DNA from 2 places in the Paraclostridium bifermentans genome. Region 2 is predicted to be linked to the other one. Evidence: riboswitches for the same ligand, from Rfam matches in the RefSeq annotation. Region 2 holds a riboswitch; the other holds the start of a gene.
The links. A riboswitch is a leader RNA that binds a small molecule or an ion and turns the genes downstream of it on or off. The one in region 2 is predicted to bind cyclic di-GMP.
Positions count from the first base shown of each region.

Region 1: another riboswitch for cyclic di-GMP. It lies ahead of KXZ80_RS15125 (YwmB family TATA-box binding protein); the one in region 2 lies ahead of KXZ80_RS12165 (BsaA family SipW-dependent biofilm matrix protein).

Region 1 is NZ_CP079737.1:3,144,269-3,157,249, reverse strand. Features, by position in the region: gene ptb (phosphate butyryltransferase) at 1-820, shown strand, start outside; gene buk (butyrate kinase) at 843-1,946, shown strand; gene KXZ80_RS15160 (hypothetical protein) at 1,958-2,635, shown strand; gene KXZ80_RS15155 (4Fe-4S binding protein) at 2,677-2,892, shown strand; gene KXZ80_RS15150 (3-methyl-2-oxobutanoate dehydrogenase subunit VorB) at 2,917-3,999, shown strand; gene KXZ80_RS15145 (thiamine pyrophosphate-dependent enzyme) at 3,999-4,751, shown strand; gene KXZ80_RS15140 (2-oxoacid:acceptor oxidoreductase family protein) at 4,753-5,313, shown strand; gene glmM (phosphoglucosamine mutase) at 5,489-6,835, shown strand; gene glmS (glutamine--fructose-6-phosphate transaminase (isomerizing)) at 7,078-8,904, shown strand; cyclic di-GMP riboswitch class II at 9,129-9,212, shown strand; gene KXZ80_RS15125 (YwmB family TATA-box binding protein) at 9,377-10,123, shown strand; gene murA (UDP-N-acetylglucosamine 1-carboxyvinyltransferase) at 10,142-11,395, shown strand; gene spoIID (stage II sporulation protein D) at 11,470-12,510, shown strand; gene KXZ80_RS15110 (M23 family metallopeptidase) at 12,730-12,981, shown strand, end outside.
Region 2 is NZ_CP079737.1:2,521,243-2,534,223, reverse strand. Features, by position in the region: gene KXZ80_RS12190 (glycine/sarcosine/betaine reductase component B subunit) at 1-107, shown strand, start outside; gene grdA (glycine/sarcosine/betaine reductase complex selenoprotein A) at 342-821, shown strand; gene grdB (glycine reductase complex selenoprotein B) at 848-2,191, shown strand; gene grdC (glycine/sarcosine/betaine reductase complex component C subunit beta) at 2,325-3,860, shown strand; gene grdD (glycine/sarcosine/betaine reductase complex component C subunit alpha) at 3,915-5,063, shown strand; cyclic di-GMP riboswitch class II at 5,640-5,723, shown strand; gene KXZ80_RS12165 (BsaA family SipW-dependent biofilm matrix protein) at 5,862-6,482, shown strand; gene KXZ80_RS12160 (signal peptidase I) at 6,506-7,081, shown strand; gene KXZ80_RS12155 (BsaA family SipW-dependent biofilm matrix protein) at 7,147-7,836, shown strand; gene KXZ80_RS12150 (LPXTG cell wall anchor domain-containing protein) at 7,872-8,603, shown strand; gene KXZ80_RS12145 (vWA domain-containing protein) at 8,638-11,046, shown strand; gene KXZ80_RS12140 (PepSY domain-containing protein) at 11,370-12,053, shown strand; gene KXZ80_RS12135 (response regulator transcription factor) at 12,079-12,741, shown strand; gene KXZ80_RS12130 (sensor histidine kinase) at 12,738-12,981, shown strand, end outside.

The DNA of each region.
Region 1 (12,981 bases), 620 kb from region 2:
TTTAATTGCTGTTGATATGGCGAAAAAAGAGGGAATAGCTAATGCAATATTAGTTGGAGATATAGAAAAAACAAAAGAGATAGCGAAGGAATTAAATATAGATTTAGATGGATATGAGTTAATAGATGAAAAAGACTTAGCTCAAGCATCTTTAAAAGCGGTTAGTTTAGTATCTGAAGGTAAAGCAGATATGGTAATGAAGGGGTTAGTGGACACATCAATAATATTAAAGGCAGTTTTAAATAAAGAAGTCGGATTAAGAACAGGAAATATATTAAGTCATGTTGCTGTTTTTGATGTTAAAGGATATGATAGACTTTTCTTTATAACAGATGCTGCTATGAACTTATCACCAGATCTTCAAGGTAAAAAACAAATCATAGAAAACGCTTGCGTAGTTGCGCACGCACTAGATATAGAAAATCCAAAAGTAGCGGCTATTTGTGCTAAAGAGAAAGTAAATCCTAAGATGCAAGATACTGTAGATGCAAAGGATTTAGAAGAAATGTGTGCAAATGGAGATATAAAAGGATGTATAGTAGGGGGACCGTTTGCTTTAGACAACGCTGTTTCAGAAGAAGCTGCAAAACATAAAGGGATGAGTCATCCGATAGCAGGAAAAGCAGATATATTACTAGCTCCAGATATAGAAGCTGGAAATATACTATATAAATCATTGGTATTCTTCTCTGAAACAAAAAATGCAGGAGTTATAGTAGGGGCTAAGGCACCTATAATATTAACTTCAAGAGCTGATAGTGAAGAGACTAAGCTGAACTCTATAGCATTAGGAGTTTTAATGGCTGCAAAAGTTAAATAGATGAATATACAGGGGGCTTAATATGGCAAATTTATTTAAAATACTAACGATAAATCCAGGATCAACATCAACTAAGATAGCAGTTTTTGAAAATGAAAACTTGTTATTTGAAAAGACATTAAGACATTCATCAGAAGAAATTGGACAATATGAAAAAATATCAGATCAATTTGAATTCAGAAAAAAGGTTATAGAAGATGCTTTATTAGAAGGTGGAATAAAAGTATCAGATTTAAATGCTGTAGTAGGTAGAGGTGGTCTTTTAAAACCTATAACAGGTGGTACATACAGTGTAGATGAAGATATGATGGAAGATTTAAAAGTAGGAGTGTTAGGAGAACATGCATCTAACTTAGGAGGCTTAATAGCTAAAGAAATAGGTGATAGTGTAGGAGTTCATTCATATATAGTAGATCCAGTTGTAGTGGACGAGTTACATGATGTAGCAAGAATATCAGGTATACCAGAAATATCAAGAAAAAGTATATTCCACGCACTAAATCAAAAAGCTACTGCAAGAAGAGCTGCTAAAGATTTAGATAAGAAGTATGAAGATTGTAATTTTATAGTTGCTCATATGGGTGGAGGAATTTCAGTTGGAGCTCATAAAAAAGGTTCAGTTATAGATGTTGCAAATGCTTTAGATGGAGAAGGTCCTTTTTCTCCAGAAAGAAGTGGGGGTCTTCCAGTAGGAGACTTAGTAAAAATGTGTTTTAGTGGAGAATATTCACTTGATGATATAAAGAAAAGAATAAAAGGCAATGGAGGTTTAGTAGCATACTTAAATACTAATGATGGTAGAGAAGTAGAATCTATGATTGCTGAAGGAAATGAAAAAGCTAAATTAGTTTATGAAGCAATGGCATATCAAGTTGCTAAAGAGATAGGAGCTTGTGCATCAGTGTTAAATGGAGATGTAGATGCAGTTTTATTAACTGGAGGAATAGCTTACTCAAATATGTTTACGAACATGATAATTGATAAAGTTAAATTTATAGCTGAGGTAAAGGTTTACCCAGGGGAAGATGAAATGATAGCATTAGCTCAAGGTGGTCTTAGAGTTCTAAATAAAGAAGAAGAAGCCAAAGTTTATGGAAAAGAATTAGCTACTGCTAATACATTATAAAAGGTGATTATATGATAAAAAATGACAAGAGGATTAGAATCATTATAGGTCATTATGGTAGTGGCAAAAGTGAGTTTTCTATGAATTATGTAACAAAGCTTAGAGACCTTACTGATGCTAAAGTTGCGATATCAGATCTTGATATTGTAAACGTTTACTTTAGGACTAGAGAAAAAAGAGATTTTTTACAATCTAAAAATATAATGCCTATAGATAGTTCAATACAAGCAACTTCATTAGATTTACCAGCTGTATCAGCACAAGTTACAGCGCCTTTAACAGATAAATCGTATGATTATGTAATTGATGTAGGCGGAGATGATGTAGGGGCTAGAGTCTTAGGTAGATTTAGTCATCTTGTAGAAAAAGACGATTATGATATGTTTTGCGTGGTTAATGCAAATAGAGAGCAAACTCAAACTACGAGTGATGTGATAAATCATATTCGAGCTATAGAAAATTCATCAAAATTAAAAGTAACAGGACTTATAAATAATACACATTTAGTTAGAGAAACTACTATAGAAGACATCCTAAAAGGACAAGAACTAGTTAAAGAAGTTTCAAATATAACTAATATACCAATAAAGTATGTTACTTGTTTAGAAAGCTTAATACCTCAACTTCCAACAAACTTAGATGGGGATGTATTTCCAATAAATTTATACATGAGAGAATGTTGGATGTAAAATGAGGTTTAAATATATACAGTTCAAGGAGGCTAATTAAAATGGCTAAGGGAAAAGTTACTTTTGACCAAGACTTATGTAAAGGGTGTGCACTTTGTGTTTCAGCATGTCCAGTTAAGATTGTAGAAATAGACAAGGCTACAATAAACAAAAAAGGATATAATCCAGCTTCTGTTTCTGATATGGACAAATGCGTAGGATGTGCAAACTGTGCAACTATGTGTCCAGATGCAGTTATAACAGTAGAGAGAGACTAAATACAAACTTAAGGGGGAATTAAAATGGCTAAGATACTTATGAAGGGTAACGAAGCAATAGGGAAAGCAGCTATGGAAGCTGGCTGTAAGTATTTCTTTGGTTATCCAATAACACCACAAAACGAGTTACCAGAATATATGTCTAGAGAACTACCAAAAAATGGAGGAGCTTTTGTTCAAGCAGAATCAGAAGTATCTGCGATAAATATGGTTTATGGAGCAGCAGGAGCAGGTGCTAGAGTTATGACATCTTCATCTTCGCCAGGAATAGCTTTAAAACAAGAAGGTATAACATACGCAGCAGGAGCAGAGCTTCCATGTGTTGTTGTTAATATAATGAGAGGTGGTCCAGGACTTGGAGGAATACAACCATCTCAATCTGACTATTTTATGTCAACAAGAGGTGGAGGAAATGGAGATTATAGAACTCCAGTTTATGCACCAGCAACTGTTCAAGAAGCTGTTGACATGGTAATGGAAGCTTTTGAAGTTGCAGATTTTTATAGAACTCCAGTTATGGTAGTTGGAGATGGTATGATAGGTCAAATGATGGAACCAGTAGAATTTAATAAGCCTAAAACAAGAGAATTAGCTCCAAAAACTTGGGCTAGTGTTGGAACTAAAATGGAGAGAAAACCAAATATAATAAACTCTTTATACTTAGATCCAAAATCTCTAGAAGATCACTGTATAAATTTAGATGCTAAATATAAAGAAATAGAAAAAAATGAAACTGCATATGAAATGTACAAAACAGAGGATGCTGAAATAGTATTCGTAGCATACGGAACTACTTCAAGAATCGTTAAAAATACAATAGAAAGTTTAAGAGAAGAAGGTATAAAAGCAGGTCTTATAAGACCTAAAACTTTATGGCCATTCCCATTTGAAGCATTTAATCAAATACCAGAAGCTAAGAACTTATTAACAGTAGAAATGAGTACTGGACAAATGGTAGAGGATGTTAGACTAGCTATAGAAGGTAGATTACCTGTTCACTTCTATGGAAGAACAGGTGGTATGATACCATCACCAGCAGAAATAGCTGCAAAAGCTAAAGAAATAGTAGAACAATCTCAACAAGTTGCTATGGGAGGTGCTAGATAATGACACTTGTATTCAAGAAAACTCAAGGATTAACAGATAACCAAACTCACTACTGTCCAGGATGTACACATGGTATAATTCATAGATTAGTAGGAGAAGTATTAGAAGAATTAGATGTATTAGGAGATACTATAGGGGTTGCTCCTGTTGGATGTTCAGTTTTAGCATACAATTACTTTAACTGTGACATGCAAGAGGCTTCTCATGGTAGAGCACCAGCTGTTGCTACAGGTATAAAAAGAGTTCATCCAGATAAAGTAGTATTTACTTATCAAGGAGATGGAGACTTAGCATCTATAGGAACTGCTGAGATAGTTCATGCTGCTGCAAGAGGAGAAAAATTTACAACAATATTTGTAAATAATGCTATATATGGTATGACAGGTGGCCAAATGGCTCCAACAACTTTATTAGGTCAAAAAGCTACTACAGCTCAAAGTGGAAGAGATATAAACTTACAAGGAGCTCCTATAAGAATGGTTGAAATGTTAGGAACTTTAGATAGAGCTGTATTTGTAGAGAGAGTTTCTGTAGATACTCCTGCTAATGTAAGAAAAGCTAAAAAAGCTATAAAGAAAGCTTTTGAAGTTCAATTAGCTGGATTAGGATTTGGTATAGTAGAAGTATTATCAACTTGTCCTACAAACTGGGGATTAACTCCTCAAGATTCATTACAATGGCTAAGAGATAATATGATGCCATACTATCCAATAGGAAATATTAAAGATGTTAAAGTTGAGGAGGCGAAGTAATATGGCTACAGAAAGAGTAATATGTGCAGGATTTGGTGGTCAAGGTGTTATGTCTATGGGACAATTACTTACTTATGCAGGAATGCTTGAGAAAAAGGAAGTTTCATGGTTACCATCATATGGACCAGAAATGCGTGGAGGAACTGCTAACTGTTCAGTAACAATTTCTGATACTCCAGTAGGATCACCAGTTATAACTGATGATGCAACTTGTGCTATAGTTATGAACTTACCTTCACTTGATAAATTTGAAAAAGATGTTGTTCCTGGGGGTAAAATACTAGTGAACAGTTCATTAATAGAGAAAAAAGTTGAAAGAACAGACGTAAAAACTTACTACATACAAGCTAATGAATTAGCTTTAGAACTTGGAAATCCAAGAGTTGCTAACATGATAATGTTAGGAGCATACTTAGAATTAAATAAATGTGTGGAAGTAGATTCTGTATTAGAAGCATTTAAAAAAGTTTTCGGGCCAAGTAAAGAAAAATTTGTTCCATTAAACAAAGCAGCTTTACTAAAAGGTGCTGAAGCAGTTAAATCTCAAGAAGCGCTTGCATAGTCGGAAAATGTCATGTTTGTTTAATTAATGACACAAAAGAGACAATAGTGTAAATACTATTGTCTTTTTTTGTGAAACATATTAAAATAACAATTATGAACTAAAGACCTGTATTGAACATAGTATAAAACTGTGATATATTAGAGTCTTATTGCTGGAAGGAGTTTTTTTAAAAATGAGAAAATATTTTGGAACTGACGGAGTAAGAGGAATAGCTAATACAGAGCTTAACTGCGAGCTAGCATATAAACTAGGTAGAGCAGGAGGGTATGTTTTAACTAAGGGTAAAGATAAGGTTAAGGTTGTAGTTGGTAAAGATACAAGAGTATCTGGAGATATGCTAGAATCAGCCCTTATAGCTGGACTTATGTCAGTTGGATGTGATATTATAACTGTTGGGGTAATACCGACTCCAGGAGTTGCATACTTAACGAAGCATTACAATGCAGATTGTGGAGTAGTTATATCAGCATCTCACAACCCAGTGGAGTATAATGGAATAAAATTCTTTAATGAAAATGGATATAAACTTGATGATTCTATTGAACTTGAAATAGAGTCATATATAGATGATATAGAAAAAGTGGAAGTACATCCAACTGGAGATAAAGTTGGTAAAAAAATACATGAACATGACGCTGTAAGAGATTACGTTGATTATTTAAAAACTATAGTGAATATAGATTTTAATGGATTAAAAGTTGTGTTAGACTGTGCGAATGGAGCTGCATATAAAGTTGCGCCAATGGTATTTGAAGAATTAGGTGCAGATGTTGTAGCTATAAACAATACACCAGATGGAAATAATATAAATGATAAATGCGGATCAACACATCCAGAAGGTCTTCAAGAAGAAGTATTAAGAAATAATGCTGATTTAGGACTTGCATATGATGGAGATGCAGATAGACTAATAGCTGTAAATGAAAAGGGTCAAATTGTAGATGGCGACCATATAATGATATTAAGTGCAATCTATTTAAAGAAACACAATAAGTTAGCTAAAGATACTTTAGTTGTTACAGTTATGAGTAATATAGGATTAGTTATAGCTGCAAAGGAAAATAACATAAACTTAGCAACAACAGCTGTAGGAGATAGATATGTTTTAGAAGAAATGAAAAATAGCGGATATAATTTAGGTGGAGAGCAATCAGGACATATGATTTTCTTAGATTATAATACGACTGGAGATGGAACTTTAAGTTCTTTAGTTTTAGCTCAGATAGTTAAAGAAGAAGGTAAAACTTTATCAGAACTTGCAGCGGTGATGAATCAATATCCACAAGTATTAGTTAACGCTAGAATAAAAAATGAAAATAAAAATAGATATATGGAAATACCAGAAATTAAAGCTGAAATAGAAAGAATAGAAAAACTAATGGATGGATGTGGAAGAGTATTAATAAGACCATCAGGAACAGAGCCATTAGTAAGAGTTATGTTAGAGGGTAAAGATGAAGGTCAACTAAAAGAATTAGCTACAAATTTAGCTAATTTGATACAAGAGAAATTATCATAATTTCAGAAGTAAATACTAAGATTAATTTTTAGTATTTACTTTGCAAGCGCCAGAACTTAGTAAAATCTAAGTTGACGAGGACAGAGTTTATCGAATTGTCGGCGGATACTCTGCGGTGTGTTTACCATCGGAAGACTTTTACAAACCGTATAAGTGATTGTATGTACAAAAAAAAGTTTATGTAAACTGACCTGAATCTTAAAAATATATAAAATAATAATATTTTTAGGAGGACACAAATTATGTGTGGTATAGTTGGATATTTAGGAAATAGAATGGCAACAGAAGTTTTAGTAGAAGGATTATCAAAGCTTGAATACAGAGGATATGATTCTGCAGGTGTTGCTATAAATACAGGAAATGAGTTAGAAATAAGAAAGTTTAAAGGAAGATTAGCTGTTTTAGCAGAGGATCTAGAAAAGAACCCTATAAATGGAGGGTTAGGAATAGGACATACAAGATGGGCAACTCATGGAGAGCCATCAGATGTTAATTCACATCCTCACTTTAATATGGATAGAACAATAGCTGTAGTTCACAATGGAATTATAGAAAACTATATGGAATTAAAAGAAGAATTACAAGCTGAAGGTGTAAAATTCTTATCTCAAACAGACACAGAAGTAGTAGCACATTTAGTTGATAAATATTATGAAGGTAATTTATTAGATGCAGTATATAAAGCTACTCAAAGATTAAGAGGAGCATATGCATTAGGTGTTATATGTAAAGATAATAATCAAGAATTAGTATCAGTTAGAAAAGATAGTCCTTTAGTTGTAGGACTTGGAGATGGAGAAAACTTTATAGCATCAGATATACCTGCAATATTAAAATATACAAGAAATGTATATTTCTTAGAAAATGGTGAATTTGTTCATATAGTAGGAGATAAAGTTACTATATTAAATGAAAATAGAGAAGTAGTAAACAAAGAAGTTAATGAAATTACTTGGGATGTTGAAGCTGCATCTAAAGGTGGATACGAACATTTCATGTTAAAAGAAATATATGAACAACCTAATGGAGTAAAAGAAACATTAGTAAGAAGATTAAATGAAAACAGAGAAATCCATTTAGATGATATAAAGATGACTAAAGAAGATTTAGACAATATAAATAGAGTTTATATAGTAGCGTGTGGAACTGCTTATCATGCTGGACTTATAGGAAAATTTGCTATAGAAAAATTTGCTAAGATTCCAGTTATAACAGATATAGCATCAGAATTTAGATATAGAGATCCATTTATAGATGATAAGACACTATTAATATTAGTAAGTCAATCAGGAGAAACTGCAGATACTTTAGCTTCTTTAAGATATGCGAAAGAAAGAGGAGCTAGAATATTATCAGTAACTAATGTTGTTGGATCTTCAATTGCAAGAGAATCAGATGATGTATTCTATACTTGGGCAGGACCTGAAATATCAGTTGCATCAACTAAAGCATATACAACTCAATTAGTATCATTCTATATGATAGCTTTAGACTTTGCTATAAAGAAAGGTACTATAACTAGAGAGTATTATAATGAAATGATAGAAAAACTAAAAGAAATGCCTTCAAAGGTTGAAGAAGCTTTAAAACAAGAAGATCATATAAAAGAAGTTGCAAAGACTTTAAAAGAAAAACATAGTGCATTCTACTTAGGTAGAGGATTAGATTATAATATAGCTATGGAAGGTGCTTTAAAAATAAAAGAAATATCATATATACATGCAGAAGCATTTGCTGCAGGTGAGTTAAAGCATGGAACTATAGCATTAATAGAAAAAGGAACTCCTGTAGTTGCTATAGCTTCTCAAGGAGAGTTATTTGAAAAAATGGTTTCTAACATGGAAGAAGTTAGAGCAAGAGGAGCATACGTAATTGCTGTAGCTCAAGAGAAAAATAAAGAAGTTGAAAAGTCTGCTGATGAAGTGATATATATACCTAATGTTGAGGATGTTTTATCAAGTATATTAACAGTTTTACCACTTCAATTATTATCTTACTATGTTGCAGTTGAAAGAGGTTGTGATGTAGATAAGCCAAGAAACTTAGCTAAATCAGTTACTGTTGAATAATAAAAATCAAAGGTGATATCTCGATTTTATATTGAGAATCACCTTTTTAAACTTTATGCATATTTTTATATATACTAATTTAAGATGCTGACTAATTAACTAAATCTTAAAAATAGTGATTTGAAGCTTTTGAGAGTATGAGATAGGGTAAATACAAATAAAACTCATCCGAAAGCTTAAAAGCGCCAAATTTAGTCTCTAATGCGCAATTAAATATATTTCATAATGAATTGAGAAGCGAAGAACTATATCCTATAGGTGGGCATCTTGGATATATGGAGCTATTGATGCAACCGGCTACACTTAAAATATAAGTATAGCTTTTTTATTGTGTAAAATTATATATAATTTAATATGTATAGAAAAAATTATAATAATATATTAAAATATTTTTGGAATCAGGAATAGTATAACCAACCAATTTTTGTTAATACTTTATAGTATAAAACTGGAAATATGGGGAGGTAATACTATGAAAAAAATATTAGTGAGTATAAGTTTTATATTTATATTTTTATTAGGGATAGTTTTGTTCTATGGAGAATCAGAAGCTGAGATAAAGAATAATGGATATAATCAACTAGTAAATACTTTTGAAAGTATAGATAGTAATTTTAAATTTTATAATATGAAAGCAAATGCATATTTAGATAAATCTTTAGAAAAAGAAGAAATGAAAAATATTTGCATGGAAATAATTTCAAATTTAGGGCTTGAGGAATCTAATTTAAAGTGGATTGAAAGTAAAAAGGACACTCAAACTCAGGTATATGCACAGATAGATGAAAAAGATAGAAATATATCTATCATTGTCGCTAATAAAGGTAAAAATGAGTCCTATATTATAGTTGACATATTAGAAAATAAAGTATATAAAGATATAGTGGATATTTATACAGTTGTAGAAAATACTCTAAATTTGTATTGCAAAAAAGTCGATATTTATACATGTATGGCTGGAGAGTATAAAAAAAAGTTACAACTACACAAATATGATGATATTTTGAAAAAAATATTATATAATATGAATGCTAAAGAAATAGATAGGGTTGAAGAAGAAAACTTTATGTCGGTAACAGCTTTTAGTAAATTGATTAAAACTGATTACCTTGAATATTTGGGAAATAAGGTAAATTTAAATATAGGAATTAGGTATAGCGAAAATGAAGAAAAAACTATGGTTTACGTAGCTACACCTATAATAAAATTAGATTATTAGTGTGAGGAGAAAAGTGAAATGGCAAAAATTTTAGTTAAGAAGAGTAATCCACTTGTAGGAAGTGTTAAAATAGATGGGGCAAAAAATGCAGTATTACCAATAATAGCAGCAACTTTATTAGCGGATGGAAAATCAGTGTTAAAAGGGGTTCCTAACTTAAAAGATGTACATGTAATATCTGACTTATTAAGACATTTAGGTGCTGAGGTTGAATATAAGGATTGTACATTAACAGTAGATGCAAGTAATATAAAGACTTGTGAAGCTCCATATGAGCTTGTAAGAAAGATGAGAGCATCATTCTTAGTAATGGGACCGCTACTTGCTAGATTTAACCATACAAAGATATCTATGCCAGGAGGATGTGCAATAGGAACTAGACCTATAGATTTACATCTAAAAGGATTTAAGGCATTAGGAGCTAATGTAATAATAGATCATGGATTTGTGGAGGCGAATACGGAGAAATTAGTAGGAAGCAAGTTATACTTAGATTTCCCATCAGTAGGAGCTACAGAAAATATAATGATGGCTGCTGCTTTAGCAGAAGGTACTACTATAGTGGAAAATGCTGCAGAAGAACCAGAAATAGTTGATTTAGCAAACTTCTTAAATGAAATGGGAGCTGACGTAAAAGGGGCAGGAACTAACACAATAAGAATAAAAGGAGTTAAGTCACTTAAAGGTGCTGAACATACAGTTATACCAGATAGAATAGAAGCAGCTACATATATGGTTGCAGCAGCTATGACAAAAGGAGATATAACTATAGACAATGTAATTATGGAACATTTAAAGCCTGTTGTAGCTAAATTAAAAGAGGCTGGATGTGAAATAATAGATATGGATAATTCTGTGAGAGTTAAAGGACCTGAGGTATTAAAGCCAATAGATATCAAGACATTACCACACCCAGGGTTCCCAACAGATGTTCAAGCTCAATTTATGGCTATGGCTACTGTAGCAAATGGAACGGGAGTAGTTATAGAAACTGTATTTGAAAATAGATTTATGCACGTTGCAGAGTTCAACAGAATGGGAGCTAATATAAAAATAGAAGGTAGAAGTGCTATTGTTTCAGGTGTAGATCAATTACATGGATCAACAGTAAAAGCAACAGATTTAAGAGCTGGAGCTGCGTTAATTTTATGTGGACTTATAGCTGAAGGAGTAACTGAAATAGGAGATATATATCATATACAAAGAGGATATGTAGACATAGATAAGAAGATACAAGCATTAGGTGGAAATATAGAAATAATTGAAGACTAATAATTAGTCATAATTAACACGGGTTTTTCATAAAATTTATGGATTAGAAGTATTTATCCAAGGAGGAAAATTTTATGAAAAACCCATTGTTAGTTTTAGCTAGTACTGTTTTGGTAACTGCGGCGATACCTATTTGCGTATCTATATTTGCATATAACTCAGACTCAAAGCCAGATATAGTACCACATATCCAAAATAAGTTGAAAATTGAAACTAAGCTAAAAATTAATAAAAAGAAAAGTATTAAAAATTACGAAACTATAGATAAGGAATCACCTAAAATAAAGGTTTATAATCATAAAAAAGGAATAGTAGAGACTATAGACATAGAAGATTATTTATGTGGAGTTCTTGCAGGGGAAATGTCTGCAGAGTTTGATAAAGAGGCTTTAAAGGCGCAAGCAGTAGCTGCTAGAACATTTACAGTATATAGTAAAAAAACTGGTAAGCATAAAAATGCAGCTGTATGTACAGATTATAAGCATTGTCAGGAATATAAAAGTAAATCAGAATTACTAAGTAAAAATGGCCAAGCTTGGATGGATAAATTTTATACAAAAATAGAACAAGCTGTGAAAGATACTAAGGGTCAAATTATAGTATATGAAGATGAGGCAATTTTACCATTATATTTTTCTACATCATCAGGAAATACTGAAAATAGTGAAGAGGTATTTAGTACTAAATATCCATATTTGAGATCTGTAGATAGTCCTTATGATAAAAATGCTCCCAAATATGCATCTAATGTTAAGATAAATAATTCCGACTTTATAAACACACTTAGAAAAGGTTATCCTAATATGTCGATTTCTAATGATAAACTATCAAAACAAGTTAGTATAGAAGAAAGAAGTAAAGGTGGATCGGTTGAGAAGATCAAGGTTGGAAATAAAGAAATATCAGGCCGTGACATAAGGAGTTTATTTAATTTAAATTCCGCTAACTTTGATTTGAAGTTTAATAAAGATTATGTAGATATTATTGTAAAAGGGTATGGCCATGGTGTGGGTATGAGTCAATGGGGAGCAGAAGGAATGGCTAAGGATGGTTATAAATATTATGAAATATTAGAGCATTATTATTCAGATATCAATATTAAAGATACATATTAAAAACTCTAAACTAACTTGATTTGCAAGTTAGTTTAGGGTTTTTTTGTATTTCAAGAATTAAATAAAATAAAAAATTGAAGGGATATTAATTTATTTATACATAGTGAAAAATTAATATTTAAAATATGAAAATAAAATAAATATAAAAGAATAAAAATTGTATAAAAATAACAAATAAGGTACAAAATACAAATGTATGAATATATTTGGAGGTGCGTCATGAAAAAGAAAAAACTATTAGAGAAAGATGGTTTTTACTTAGCCTTATTTGTATGTGTTTGTTTAGTTGCAATTGGAGGTATTTGGTTTACAAAAAATAGCGTGGATGATTTAGCTTCAAAAAACGGTTTTTTAGATAATCAAAATAAAGTGGCAAAAGGTGATGAAGAAGGCGAAATTCACCTAATAGAAAAAGATGATAAAACTGTGCCAACAGCTACCAATTCAAAAGAAAACTTAGATAAGGTAAAA
Region 2 (12,981 bases):
CTGCTGGATCTTTAAGAGAAGATGGATCTATAGAAGCTGAGATACAAGTAATAACTGGAGCTACTAATGAAACAGGATTCGGATTCTTAACAGCTAAGGGGTATTAAGAAAAAATATTATGAATAGTCGCTTCGTGACATTTGATATTGTTTCGTTTACACAAAGTCCTGCGGACTTTAAGTGTTTCGTCAACAATATACAAATATCACTTCGCTACAATTGTCATAAAAATTATTTTCTATAATATAGCTGATAAGAATAAATATAGAAGTGAGTGCAATGAGAATTTAAAAAGGTATTAAAATGACAATATTAAAATAAATGGGAAAAGGAGATATATTATGAGCTTATTAAGTAATAAAAAGATCATAATCATAGGTGACCGTGACGGAATTCCGGGACCTGCGATAGAAGAGTGTGTAAACACTGTAGAAAATACTGAAATAGTTTTTGCTTCAACAGAATGTTTTGTCTGAACTGCTGCTGGGGCTATGGACTTAGAAAACCAAAACAGAGTTAAAGATGCTACTGAAAAATTCGGTGCTGAAAATGTTGTGGTTTTACTAGGTGCTGCTGAAGCCGAAGCTGCAGGTCTTGCAGCTGAAACAGTAACTGCTGGAGATCCAACTTTCGCTGGACCACTTGCTGGTGTTGAGTTAGGATTAGCTGTTTATCATGTTGTTGAACCAGAAGTGAAAGAATTATTTGATGAATCAGTTTACGAAGATCAAATAAGTATGATGGAAATGGTTCTTGAAGTTGATGAAATAGTTGAAGAAATGAGCGATATAAGAGGTCAATTCTGCAAATATAATGCCTAATTAAATCAAAAGGGGTTGAGATAAAGATGGAAAAGATAAAAGTAGTTCACTACGTAAACCAATTCTTCGCAGGAATTGGAGGGGAAGAAAAAGCTGATACGAAACCACACATAGCTGAAAAATTACCTCCAATAAGTTTACAATTAAACAAGTTATTAGGGGATGAAATAGAAATAGTTGGAACTGTAGTTTGTGGAGATAGCTATTTCGGAGAAAACATGGAGTCTGCTAGCCAAGAAGTATTAGGAATGGTTAAGAGCTTCGAACCACAATTATTTATAGCTGGACCAGCGTTCAATGCAGGAAGATACGGGGTTGCTGCAGGAACAATAACTAAATTCGTAAAAGACGAATTAAATATACCAGCTTTAACAGGAATGTACATTGAAAATCCAGGAGCAGATATGTTCAAAAAAGATTTATATATAGTATCAACATCTGACTCTGCTGCTGGTATGAGAAAGGCTCTTCCAAAAATAGCTACATTAGCTAAGAAGTTAGCTAATGGAGAAGAAATAGGATCTCCAGCTGAAGAAGGTTATATAGAAAGAGGAGTAAGAGTTAACTACTTCGCTAAAGAAAGAGGTTCTAAGAGAGCTGTAGATATGTTATTAAAGAAAATAAAAGGTGAGGATTTCGTAACTGAATATCCAATGCCAAACTTTGATAGAGTTGATCCACAAGCAGCTATAAAAGATTTATCTAAAGCTAAAATAGCTCTAGTTACTTCTGGTGGTATAGTTCCTAAAGGAAATCCAGATAGAATAGAATCTTCTTCTGCATCTAAATACGGTGAATATTCTATAGCAGGAGTTAACGATTTAACTGAAGAAACTTACGAAACTGCTCATGGTGGATTCGACCCAGTTTATTGTAACTTAGACTCAGATAGAGTTTTACCAGTAGATGTTTTAAGAGATTTAGAAAGAGAAGGAGCTATAGGTTCTTTACATGAGTTCTTCTATACAACTACAGGTAACGGAACTGCTGTTGCAAGTTCTAAGAAGTTTGCTGCTGAATACGCTCAAAAGTTAATAGCTGCAGGTGTTGACGCTGTAATACTAACATCTACTTGAGGTACTTGTACTCGTTGCGGTGCAACGATGGTAAAAGAGATAGAAAGAGCTGGTCTTCCAGTTGTTCATATCTGTACAGTAGTACCTATATCTTTAACTGTTGGAGCTAACAGAATAGTTCCAGCTATAGCTATACCTCATCCTCTTGGTAATCCTAAGTTAGATCCAGCTGAGGAAAAAGCTTTAAGAAGAAAATTAGTTGAAAAATGCTTAGTTGCATTAGCTACTGAAGTTGATGGTCAAACAGTATTTGAAAAAGATATAACTTTAAAGGATATAATGGCTAACGCTTAATATTGAATTAAATAAAGTTAAAACTAAATAGGTGGGTTATTTTGCCCACCTATTTTTTATAAAGTCATCCAGTCTTTTATCATAATAGAATTCAAGTAAAAATAATAACATATATACATTGGGGGTAAATATTATGACATTTCCAGTTTTAAAAGGTGCTAGTTATATTTTAGTTCACACACCAGATATGATAGTTAAAAATGGTACTACTTGTGCTGTTGAGAGAGAAACACATCCAGAATCAGAATTTTTAAAAGAAGTTACTAATCATATAAGAAGTTATGAAGAAGTAGTAAATTATATACCAAACCAAGTTTACATAGGAAACAACAGACCAGAAGAATTAAGAGAAATAGCTCTTCCATGGTGCGAATACAAAATGGAAGGAAAAAGAGATGGTAAGCGTGGAGAAATAATGCCACAAGATGAATTTTTAGCAATGATGCAAATATGCGATGCTTTTGACTTAGTTAAATTAAAAGAAGATTTCGTTAATAATATAAGACCTAACTTTGAAAAGAACTACCCAGAGCTAGCTCCATTCTTTGGAAAGCTTAAAGGTGATAATATAGATGATGCAAATGAATTAATAGATTCACACCATGCTGAAGGATTATACCATAATGATCAATTAGTTGGATATGTTAAGAGAGCTCATGATGTTGACGTTAACTTAAACGCACATACAATGTTTGAAAACTTAGTTGTAAAAGCTTCAGGAGTTGTTGCTGCAGTACAATTAATAAGAAAAGAAAATGTTAATCCATTGGATATAGATTATGTAATAGAATGTTCAGAAGAAGCTTGTGGAGATATGAACCAAAGAGGTGGAGGAAACTTTGCTAAGGCTATAGCTGAAATGGCTGGACTTCAAAATGCTTCAGGATCAGATACAAGAGGTTTCTGTGCTGGACCTACTCATGCTTTAATAAATGCTGCTGCACTTGTTAAATCAGGAATATATAAAAATGTTATGGTAGTTGCAGGTGGAGCTAGTGCTAAACTTGGAATGAATGCTAAAGACCACGTTAAAAAAGGTCTTCCAGTATTAGAAGACGTTGTTGGAGGATTCGCTGTTTTAGTTTCTGAAAATGATGGAGTTAATCCAATAATAAGAACTGATTTAACAGGAAAACATAGTGTTGGAACTGGATCTTCTCCACAAGCTGTTATGACTGCATTAATAACTAGTGGACTTGATAGAGCTAACTTAAAAATAACTGATGTTGATGTTTACTCAGTTGAAATGCAAAACCCAGATATAACTAAGCCTGCTGGAGCTGGGGATGTTCCAGAAGCTAACTATAAAATGATAGGTGCTCTTGCTGTTAAGCGTGGAGACTTAGAAAAGAAAGAATTAAAGAACTTTGTAAGCGAAAAAGGTATACCAGGTTGGGCTCCAACTCAAGGACATATACCTTCAGGAGTTCCATATATAGGATTTGGTATAGATGATTTAACTTCTGGAGATAAAAACAGAGCTATGGTAGTTGGTAAGGGAAGTTTATTCTTAGGAAGAATGACTAACTTATTCGATGGAGTTTCTTTCATAGTTGAGAGAAATCAAGGTGTAGAGGAAGAAGCAGCTGCAGTTTCTAAAGAAGAAATCAAGAAAATTATAGCTGAATCTATGAAAAAATTAGCTCAAGATATGTTAATAGAAGAGTAGGAATAGAAGACGTATAGAATTTTATAAAAATTCATTTTGAGGGGAGATATGGTTATGCCTAAAAAGATTATAGCCGAAACTTTTTTAGATATAGCAAATGCTATTGAAAGCGGCGAATTTGGTAAAAAAGTTAGAATTGGTTTGACTACATTAGGTAGTGAGCATGGAACTGAAAATTTAGTTAAAGGTGCTCACCTAGCTAAGTCAAATTTATTTGATATAGTTTTAATAGGACCTAAAGTTGAAACTGAACTTGAGGTTGTTGAAGTTAATGAAGAAAGCGAAATGCATTCTAAAATGGAAGAACTATTAGATTCAGGTTACATAGATGCTTGCGTAACTATGCATTACAATTTCCCTATAGGAGTTTCTACAGTTGGTAGAGTTATAACTCCAGGTAGAGGAAAAGAAATGATACTTGCTACTACTACAGGAACAAGTGCAACAAACAGAATAGAAGCTATGGTTAGAAATGCTGTTTACGGTATATCTACAGCTAAGTCTATAGGAATAAAAAATCCTACTGTTGGTATATTAAATGTTGATGGTGCTAGACAAGTAGAAAAAGCTTTAAAAGACTTACAAGCAAATGGGTATGATATATCTTTTGCTGAATCAGTTAGAGCAGATGGTGGTTGCGTAATGAGAGGAAATGACTTATTATGTGGTGCTCCAGATGTTATGGTTACTGATACTTTAAGTGGAAATATATTTATGAAAGTATTCTCTTCATTTACTACTGGTGGAGATTATGAAGCTCAAGGATTTGGATATGGTCCTGGTGTAGGAGAAGACTATGATAGAAAGATATTAATATTATCTAGAGCATCTGGTTCTCCAGTTGTTGCAAATGCATTAAGATACGCTTATGACGTTGTTAAAGGTGATGTTACTAAGGTATCAAAAGATGAATTTAAAAATGTTAAAAATGCTAAATATGACGATATTATAGCTGCTTTAACTAAAAAAGAAGTTAAGAAAGATAATGATGAGGAAGTAGCTATGCCGGCAAAAGAAGTTGTTACTCATCAAATATCTGGTGTAGATATAATGGATTTAGAAGATGCGGTTAAAGTTTTATGGAAAAATGGAATTTATGCAGAAAGTGGTATGGGATGTACGGGGCCTATAGTTCTTGTTGCTGAAGGAAAAGGAGAAGCGTGTGTTAAGATGCTTCTAGATGCAGGTTATACTGCTAAATAATTAAAAAACGAATCCTTGCCATGGAAGTAGTTTGAAGACTAGGTTATTTGGGGGCTTGGGATTTGTGATATGTTTTGCTTCATACAAGCTGGGAAGATGCTTGTAAATGTCGCTACAACATACACACAAATCCCTCGCCTAACTGATTACCTAGTCTTTTTTTGATAAGATAAAAGATAAATGTCTCTGCAACATAAAGTTCAATCCCATTCAAACCTACAACTCAGTCTTTTTTTGTGGAGATAATATAGAAATGTCGCTGCAACATACTCACAAATCCCACACTGAACTGATAACTCAGTCTTTTTTTGGATATTTCTTCAAAATTACAATAAATTAAAATGAATATTAGCTTATCAATTTATGTCAAAAAAATAGCGAAAATGTCGCAATGATGTATAATTTAATTTTTCAAATTAAAAATATTTAATATATAAATTAAAAAAGTTGAAAAACAATATAAATAGCAAATTAATTAAATAAAATGTAAAAAAATAGAAAACGATTTAGGGTGTTTTAGGGAATATTTTTCAGTATAATAAAAAAGAAGAATAAATTAATAAGGAATCTAATAGGTTTAAATATAGAGGCTATGAAATATGTTTTGTAAATGGGCACTTGAAACATATGGAGCTAATAGTGCAACCGGCTATTTAAAGATATAAGTATAAAATTACTTTTATCATTTAAATAGCCTTTTTTATGCTGAAAATGTTGTATTTACTGAGAATTTGTGGAGGATCTATAAAATAAATCGAAATAAATTTTTAGTTACTATGATAAATTAAGGAGAGTTAAATGAGTAGAAAAAGAATTAAAGTTGGAGCAATATCTATACTTTTATTAATATGTATAGTCACCGTTCAAAAGATATCATATGCAAGTTTGACATCCAAAGATAAAGTGACCAATACATTAAATTTGGGGGATATAAATATAGAAGTAAGTGAAAATTTTACACCGCCTAAAGATTGGAATGGAGATGAATATAGCAAAGAAGTAAAAATAAAAAATAATAGTACATCACCAGCACTTATAAGAGTATCCATAATTCCTAGATGGGTGGATGAAAAAGGAAATACATGGCCAGGAGATACTAATTTAGTAACTTTAAACTATGAAACTAATAATATAACAGCAAATCAAAATATAATAAAAAATAATAAATGGATCTATGGCAACGACAATTATTATTACTACAACACAATAGTTGCAAAGGACAAAGAAACAAAACAAATATTAAAATCAGTAAGCGCAAACATTCCGGAAGAATTAAAAGAAAGATATAAAAATAAAACTTTAATAGTAGATGTAAAAGCAGAGGCTGTACAAGCTACAAAGGATGCATATAAAAAAACTTGGAACAATATTGAAAATCAAGGAATACATAAAATACTAGAAAATTTATGTACTAGGTAAAAAAATTTCAGGGAGAATATACTATGGAAAACAAAGTAATGTTAAAAAAATTAGGAAATATACTTTTTTATGTAGTTCTAATATCTTTATTATCCATATCATTTATTATGGTAAAGTCTGTAAAAGAGGGAAAACAGCCAACAATAATGGGGCATAAATTTTTTACAGTAATGACAGGAAGTATGCAACCTTCAATAATGGTTGGAGATTTAGTAATAGCGAAAGAATTACAACCTGAACAAATAAATGTAGGGGATGTAATAACATTTAAAAGTCAAAATTCAGGAAATATAACGACACACAGAGTAAAAGAAATTATAAAAGATGGAGCAGGAATAAAATACATAACACAAGGTGATGCAAATAATGTGCAGGATCAAAATCCAGTAGAATCAAACGCAGTTATAGGTAAAGTTGTTAAATGTATACCGAAGGTTGGAATGGCTATGTCATGGATGAAGTCACACCTATCACTAATTATAGTAGGAATATTTGCAATAACAGCATTAAGTGCTATAGGTAGCAACCTTAGAAAAAAACTAAAATCTATAGATGAAGAAGAAAGACAAAATAAAGAAAGAGAAAAAGCGGATGCATAAAACAACTGTAACAGTAAGTGCTGATTACATAGATTGAGTAAATATTTAATTTTGGAGGGAATAAAATGAATAAGAAAGTTCAAGCGTTAGCAGTATCAGGAGTACTGACAGTAGGTGTAATATGGGGAACACTTGCATGGTTTACATCTCAAGATAAAGCAACAAATACTTTTAATACAGCATCAAATAGCGATAATAATGGTAGTGGAATAAAAATAATTGAGGAATTTGAAAAACCTACAAACATGCTTCCAGGAGATGAAGTAAACAAAGATGTACAAGTAAGTAATACCACAACATATGATCAATTTGTAAGAGTTAAGCTTACACCTAAATTTGTAGAAGTAACAAAAGATAGTAGTGGAAATGAAGTTAGAAAAGAAATAAAAGAAGTAAATGGAAAAAAATTAGAGATTGATAAAATAAAGTTAAACTTCACTAAAAAATTAAATGAAAGTAAAACTAATGGAACTTGGTTTGCTGGAAAAGATGGATACTACTACTACATTGGAAAAATAGGACCTGAAGGATGGACTAATACATTACTTGACTCTGTAACATTAGATAAGGAATCGGGAAATGAGTATAGGGGATTAGGTTTTGACATAGATGTTGATGCTACTTCTATACAAGCTTCAAATGATGCATATAAAGATTGGGCTAAAGATAGTGGATTACTTGAAAAATTCGATGAATTACAAAAACAAGGGGTTGTAGCTGCAACGGATGCTAAAGAGCCAAATAAAAATAACTAAGATTAAAATTAAAAAATCTATAAAGGAGTGAGAATGTGAAAAACTTTATAAGAAAAATTTTAGTAGTCACTTCACTTCTTTCAATAATAACAACTATAAAGGTGGATGCAGATACATTGGCTCCACCTAATGTTCAATTATTGGGAAATGCGAATGAATTAGTATACATACCTGATGATGATTTATTTCTACAACATCCTAACATGATTCCAGGAGATTATATAAGAAGAACTTTAGAAATTAAAAATAAGCATAAATATCCATACGAACTTTTCTTAAGGGCAGAGCGAGTAAGCCCAAAAGAAGAATATGATCTTTTAGATAAGCTAGATTTAAGAATTTCATATAAAGATGAAGTTATATATGATGAAGCCGTTAATGGAGAAGATAAATTAACCAAAGGTATTAGTTTAGGAGTATTTAATCCAGGGCAGGAAGAAAATCTTATTGCAGAAGTTAAATTAGATGGAGCATCTACTGGAAATGAATATAAAAATAAATCTGCTCAAATAGATTGGATATTTACAGCAGTTAGAAGTGAAGATGAAAGCCATGATAATGATAAAGAAACTGTAGATAAATCAGATAAAACTAACAACACAAATAAAACAGATCAATCTCCAAATAATCTAGGATCAGATGAAAATGATATGAGGAGCGAATCGCCAAAAACAGGAGAAGATGGGATTTTTATATATGTAATATTAGGGTTAACTAGTATTTTACTTTTATTAATGAGTAGAAAAAACAAAAACTCTAAAAAGTAAATATTTTTATGCAAGGAGTGTGGAGGAACATTAAATGAAAAAAAATAGATTAGTATCTTTTATAATGGTACTAACAATGGTAATTATAACAAGCTTAGGAAATATTGAAGGAAAATCTACTTCATATGCTCAAGAAAAAAATAACTTAACTATAAAAGAAACAACAAGCGAAGCTCCAGTAAATACAGCGGATAATAAACTTTTGTTAGAACAAAGTACTGAAAAAATATCAGATACACAGTTGAAAGTTAATTTAAAAATAAAAGGAAATGAACAAGATGTAAATATTAAAAATACATCTTTTGAAAATAAAATATCTGATAACTTTGAAATAAGCTCAGATAATATTTCCGTAAATGGAATAAAAGAAAAGGAAAATATAAAAGGTGAAGTAACAAAATCTAAAGATAGTATAAGCATTAACTTAGGAGATATATCTTCAGAAGAAGTAGATTTATCTTTTGAAGCAAAACTAAAAGATAATGCTCAAAAACGTGAAACTGAATCTTTAAATTTAAAATCAGAGATTAGATATAAATTAGAAAATAGTGAACAGGAAGCAATAGAAAAATTTCCTAATACTAAAGTTACTTTAGATAAAGGTATAGAAAAAGTAAATCCAGAAGCTATACAAGCAGAATATAAATCAGCACCACAAACAACACAAAATACTGAAAGATGCCAAGGTAATAAAAATTTAGAAATCAATAAAAGCGCTAAATCAAATAACAATGGAACATATAATATAACGTTAGAAGCAAAAGGGGAAGGATCAATTGAAAACTCTAAAAAAGCTGACATAGTGCTTGTAATAGATTCATCAGGAAGTATGAATGATAAAATAAATAAAGTGAAATCTGCAGCTAAAAATTTAAGCAAAAATATTTTAAATGGAAGTAATGATGATCAAGTTAAAATATCTGTAGCTAACTTCTATTATAACTCTGGTAAATATAATGTGAGAGGTGGAAGTTCTGATCTTCAAACAGACTTTACATCTGATTTAAATACAATAAATCAAGCTATTAAAAATATACCATCAGGTGGAGGAACTCATACTCAAGATGGTATATGGAGAGCTCAAGATATGTTAAGTAGCAATAAATCAAGAAAAGATGCAAAAAAATATATAGTATTTTTTTCAGATGGACTACCATCAGAGTCTTATCAATGGGGATATACAGGATATGACATACATGTTAAAAACGCACAAAGAGAATACTATAACTACTTTACAGGATATGGAGCTCCTACACAAGTCACTATTGGGGGAATTGGATATAATCCAAATCCAAATATTTCAACTGCAGAGACTATACAGGTAAATAATAATCCTAGATATAAAGATACTAAATTTTATAGTGTAGGATTATTTACTAATGCTAGTGAAAGCGAAAAAAGTCAAGCTGTAAACTTTTTAAAAACTATTCAAAATGTAGTAGACCCAAGTGAATATAAAGATAAATATTATACTCAAGATTTAAATAGTATAAATGGAATATTTAATGATATAAGTAATGAAATAAAAGAAAATATTAATGCTTCAGTAGCTAAAGAATCTGTTATACATGATATAGTTTCAAAAGAGTTTAATATAGTAGATAAAAGTTGGAAGATAACAGATTTAGATGGAAATGAAATACAGATACCACCTGAAAATATTGTTGTATCCAAAAACTCAAAAGGCGAAGATGAAATAACGTTTAAAATAGGTAATATTATTGCAAATAAAAAAGCTGGAAATGGAAAACTTACAGGGGGAGTTAAAGTAAGTTTTGATATTTCAACTAAAGATTCATACTTTGGGGGTGAGAAAATTCCCACAAATGCAAATGCAGAAATTAAATATAAAGATCCTATAAATGGAAGTGATAAAGAACAAGTATTTAATAAGCCTGTAGTTGACATACCTTATCAAATGGGAAAGGTAACTATAAGAAAAGAAATCGTAAAGAAAGATAAAAATGGGAATTGGACGGTAGCTAAAGATAGTGATGCAAATCGCAATGATAGATTTTCTATATCGATACTTGGAAACTCAGGTAGTCAAAATCATAAATATACAGTGGATTTAAACGGAAACATGGAAACTTCTATGCCTTTTTATTTAAGAGGTGAAAAAACTGATATATCTAGTAATAAGGATTTTTCTATGAACTATTTTACAGAAGGTTTATATGGTGTAGAAGAAATTGTACCTATGAATTATGAAAAAGTTCAGGTATGGATTGATGAAGACACTTCAGATAATGGGACTAAATGGGTTAAATTTGAAGAGTATGTAAATGACAAAGAGAATATTGAAAAAAATAAAGCAAGAGATGGGAAGTTATTTATAGGTAAAGATAACAATAATATTAATATAAAAGTAAGTAATACTTTAGTGAATGATATGTTTTGGCAAGATAAAGTATATGTAGAAAATAAACTTAAGTATGATTAGAGACTGGGTTATTGTGGGCTCGGGATTTGTGTGTATGTTTTGCTCCATACAAGCTGGGAATATGCTTGTAAATGTCGCGGCAACATACAGCACAAATCCCGAGCCAAAAACATAAAACCAGTCTTTTTTTGTGGTATGAAAAAGAATGTCGCTGCAACATAAAATTCAATCCCGAGCCCAAGTATAGCTCAGTCTTTTTTTATAACATTAAAAAATTTTAATATTATTTTTATGTTAAGTTAATGCCTGTTTAAAGTAGTTTTCATGATGGCTGTATATAATAAGCTCATAGTAAAAATTAAAATTTTATGGAGGTATTGATTATGAAAAAGGAAGATGTAATAAATAAGATAGAAAATCTGAAGGCTTATAAAGGAAAGCTTAAGAAGTTTGCGGTTTTAACGATAAGTGGAGCTATTGGATTGAGTGTTTTAGGTACAGGTGCAGCTTATGCTTATGTAAAGTCAAATGAAAACTACTCACAAACACAATTAGAAAAGGTAGCTTTAAAACAAATTCCAGGAGAGGTTGTTGGAGTTAAAAAAGATTTAGATGATGATAATATGTCTGTAGTTTATGAGTTTAAAATAAAAGATAAAAACAATATGTTAAATGAAATAGAGTTAGATTCAAAGACTGGGGCTATAATAGATATGGAAAATCATAATGAAAAAGATGATAAAGATTATGACAGTGATGATGAAAAAAGTTATAATTATAATGAAATAAAGTCTAAGAGTAAATACTCAGAAGAAGAGTTGAAAAATATTGCATTAAAAAAGGTACAAGGTGAAGTTATTGGGGTAGATAAAGAAATAGATGATGATAGTATGTCTATAGTGTATGAGTTTAAAATAAAAGATAAAAATAATACAATAAAAGAAGTAGAGGTTGATTCTGTTACTGGTGAAGTAGTAGATATAGAAAACTATGATTCTAACTCAGATAAAAAGAGTGAAACTATAGATAATGAAAATGTAAAACAAGGTACAAGTAATATGGATTAATAAATATATTAAGAAGGTGAGTTTTTTGTACAAAGTATTAATAGTAGAAGATGAAGAAAATATAGCATCATTTATAAATATGGAATTATCACATGAAGGATATGAAACTGAAATGTGTAATGATGGAAAAGAAGGCTTAGAAAAGGCCTTAGAAAAAGATTATGATATGATTATATTAGACTTAATGTTACCAACTTTAAACGGGCTAGAAGTCTGTAGACGTTTAAGGAAATCAAAAAACACACCTATAATAATGTTAACAGCAAGAGATAATGTTATGGATAAAGTTTCTGGACTTCAAATGGGAGCAGATGATTATATTGTAAAACCATTTGCAATAGAGGAACTTTTAGCAAGAATAGAAACAATATTAAGAAGAGTTAATTTAAGCCACAATAATGCAAGTTCTTTGAAATTTAAAGATATAACTATAGATATAGAAGCTAGAATAGTTAAGTGTGGAGAAGACGTAATAAACTTAACTACAACAGAATACGAACTGTTACTTCAATTAATAAGACACGAAAATAAAGTATTAACTAGAGACTACTTATTAGAACATGTATGGGGATATGATTACGATGCAGAAACTAATGTAGTAGATGTTTATATAAGACATCTAAGATCAAAATTAAAAAACGATGATTATATACATACTGTTCGTGGCGTAGGATATGTTTTAAGATGATTATAAAGAAACTAAGATCTTTATCTACATTCTGGAGAATGACTCTTATATCATTTATATCTATAGTAGTAATATTTTTAATAACTTATATATCTCAATTTATAGTATTTAGAGTTTGGACTATAAAATATGAAAAAGAAGAAATTCAATCAAGAGCGAATGAATTAGAAATTTTGCTTAACAACAACAGTTCGGATGAAGTGCAAAAAGAAATTTTAGAATCTATGAACTTAAATGCTA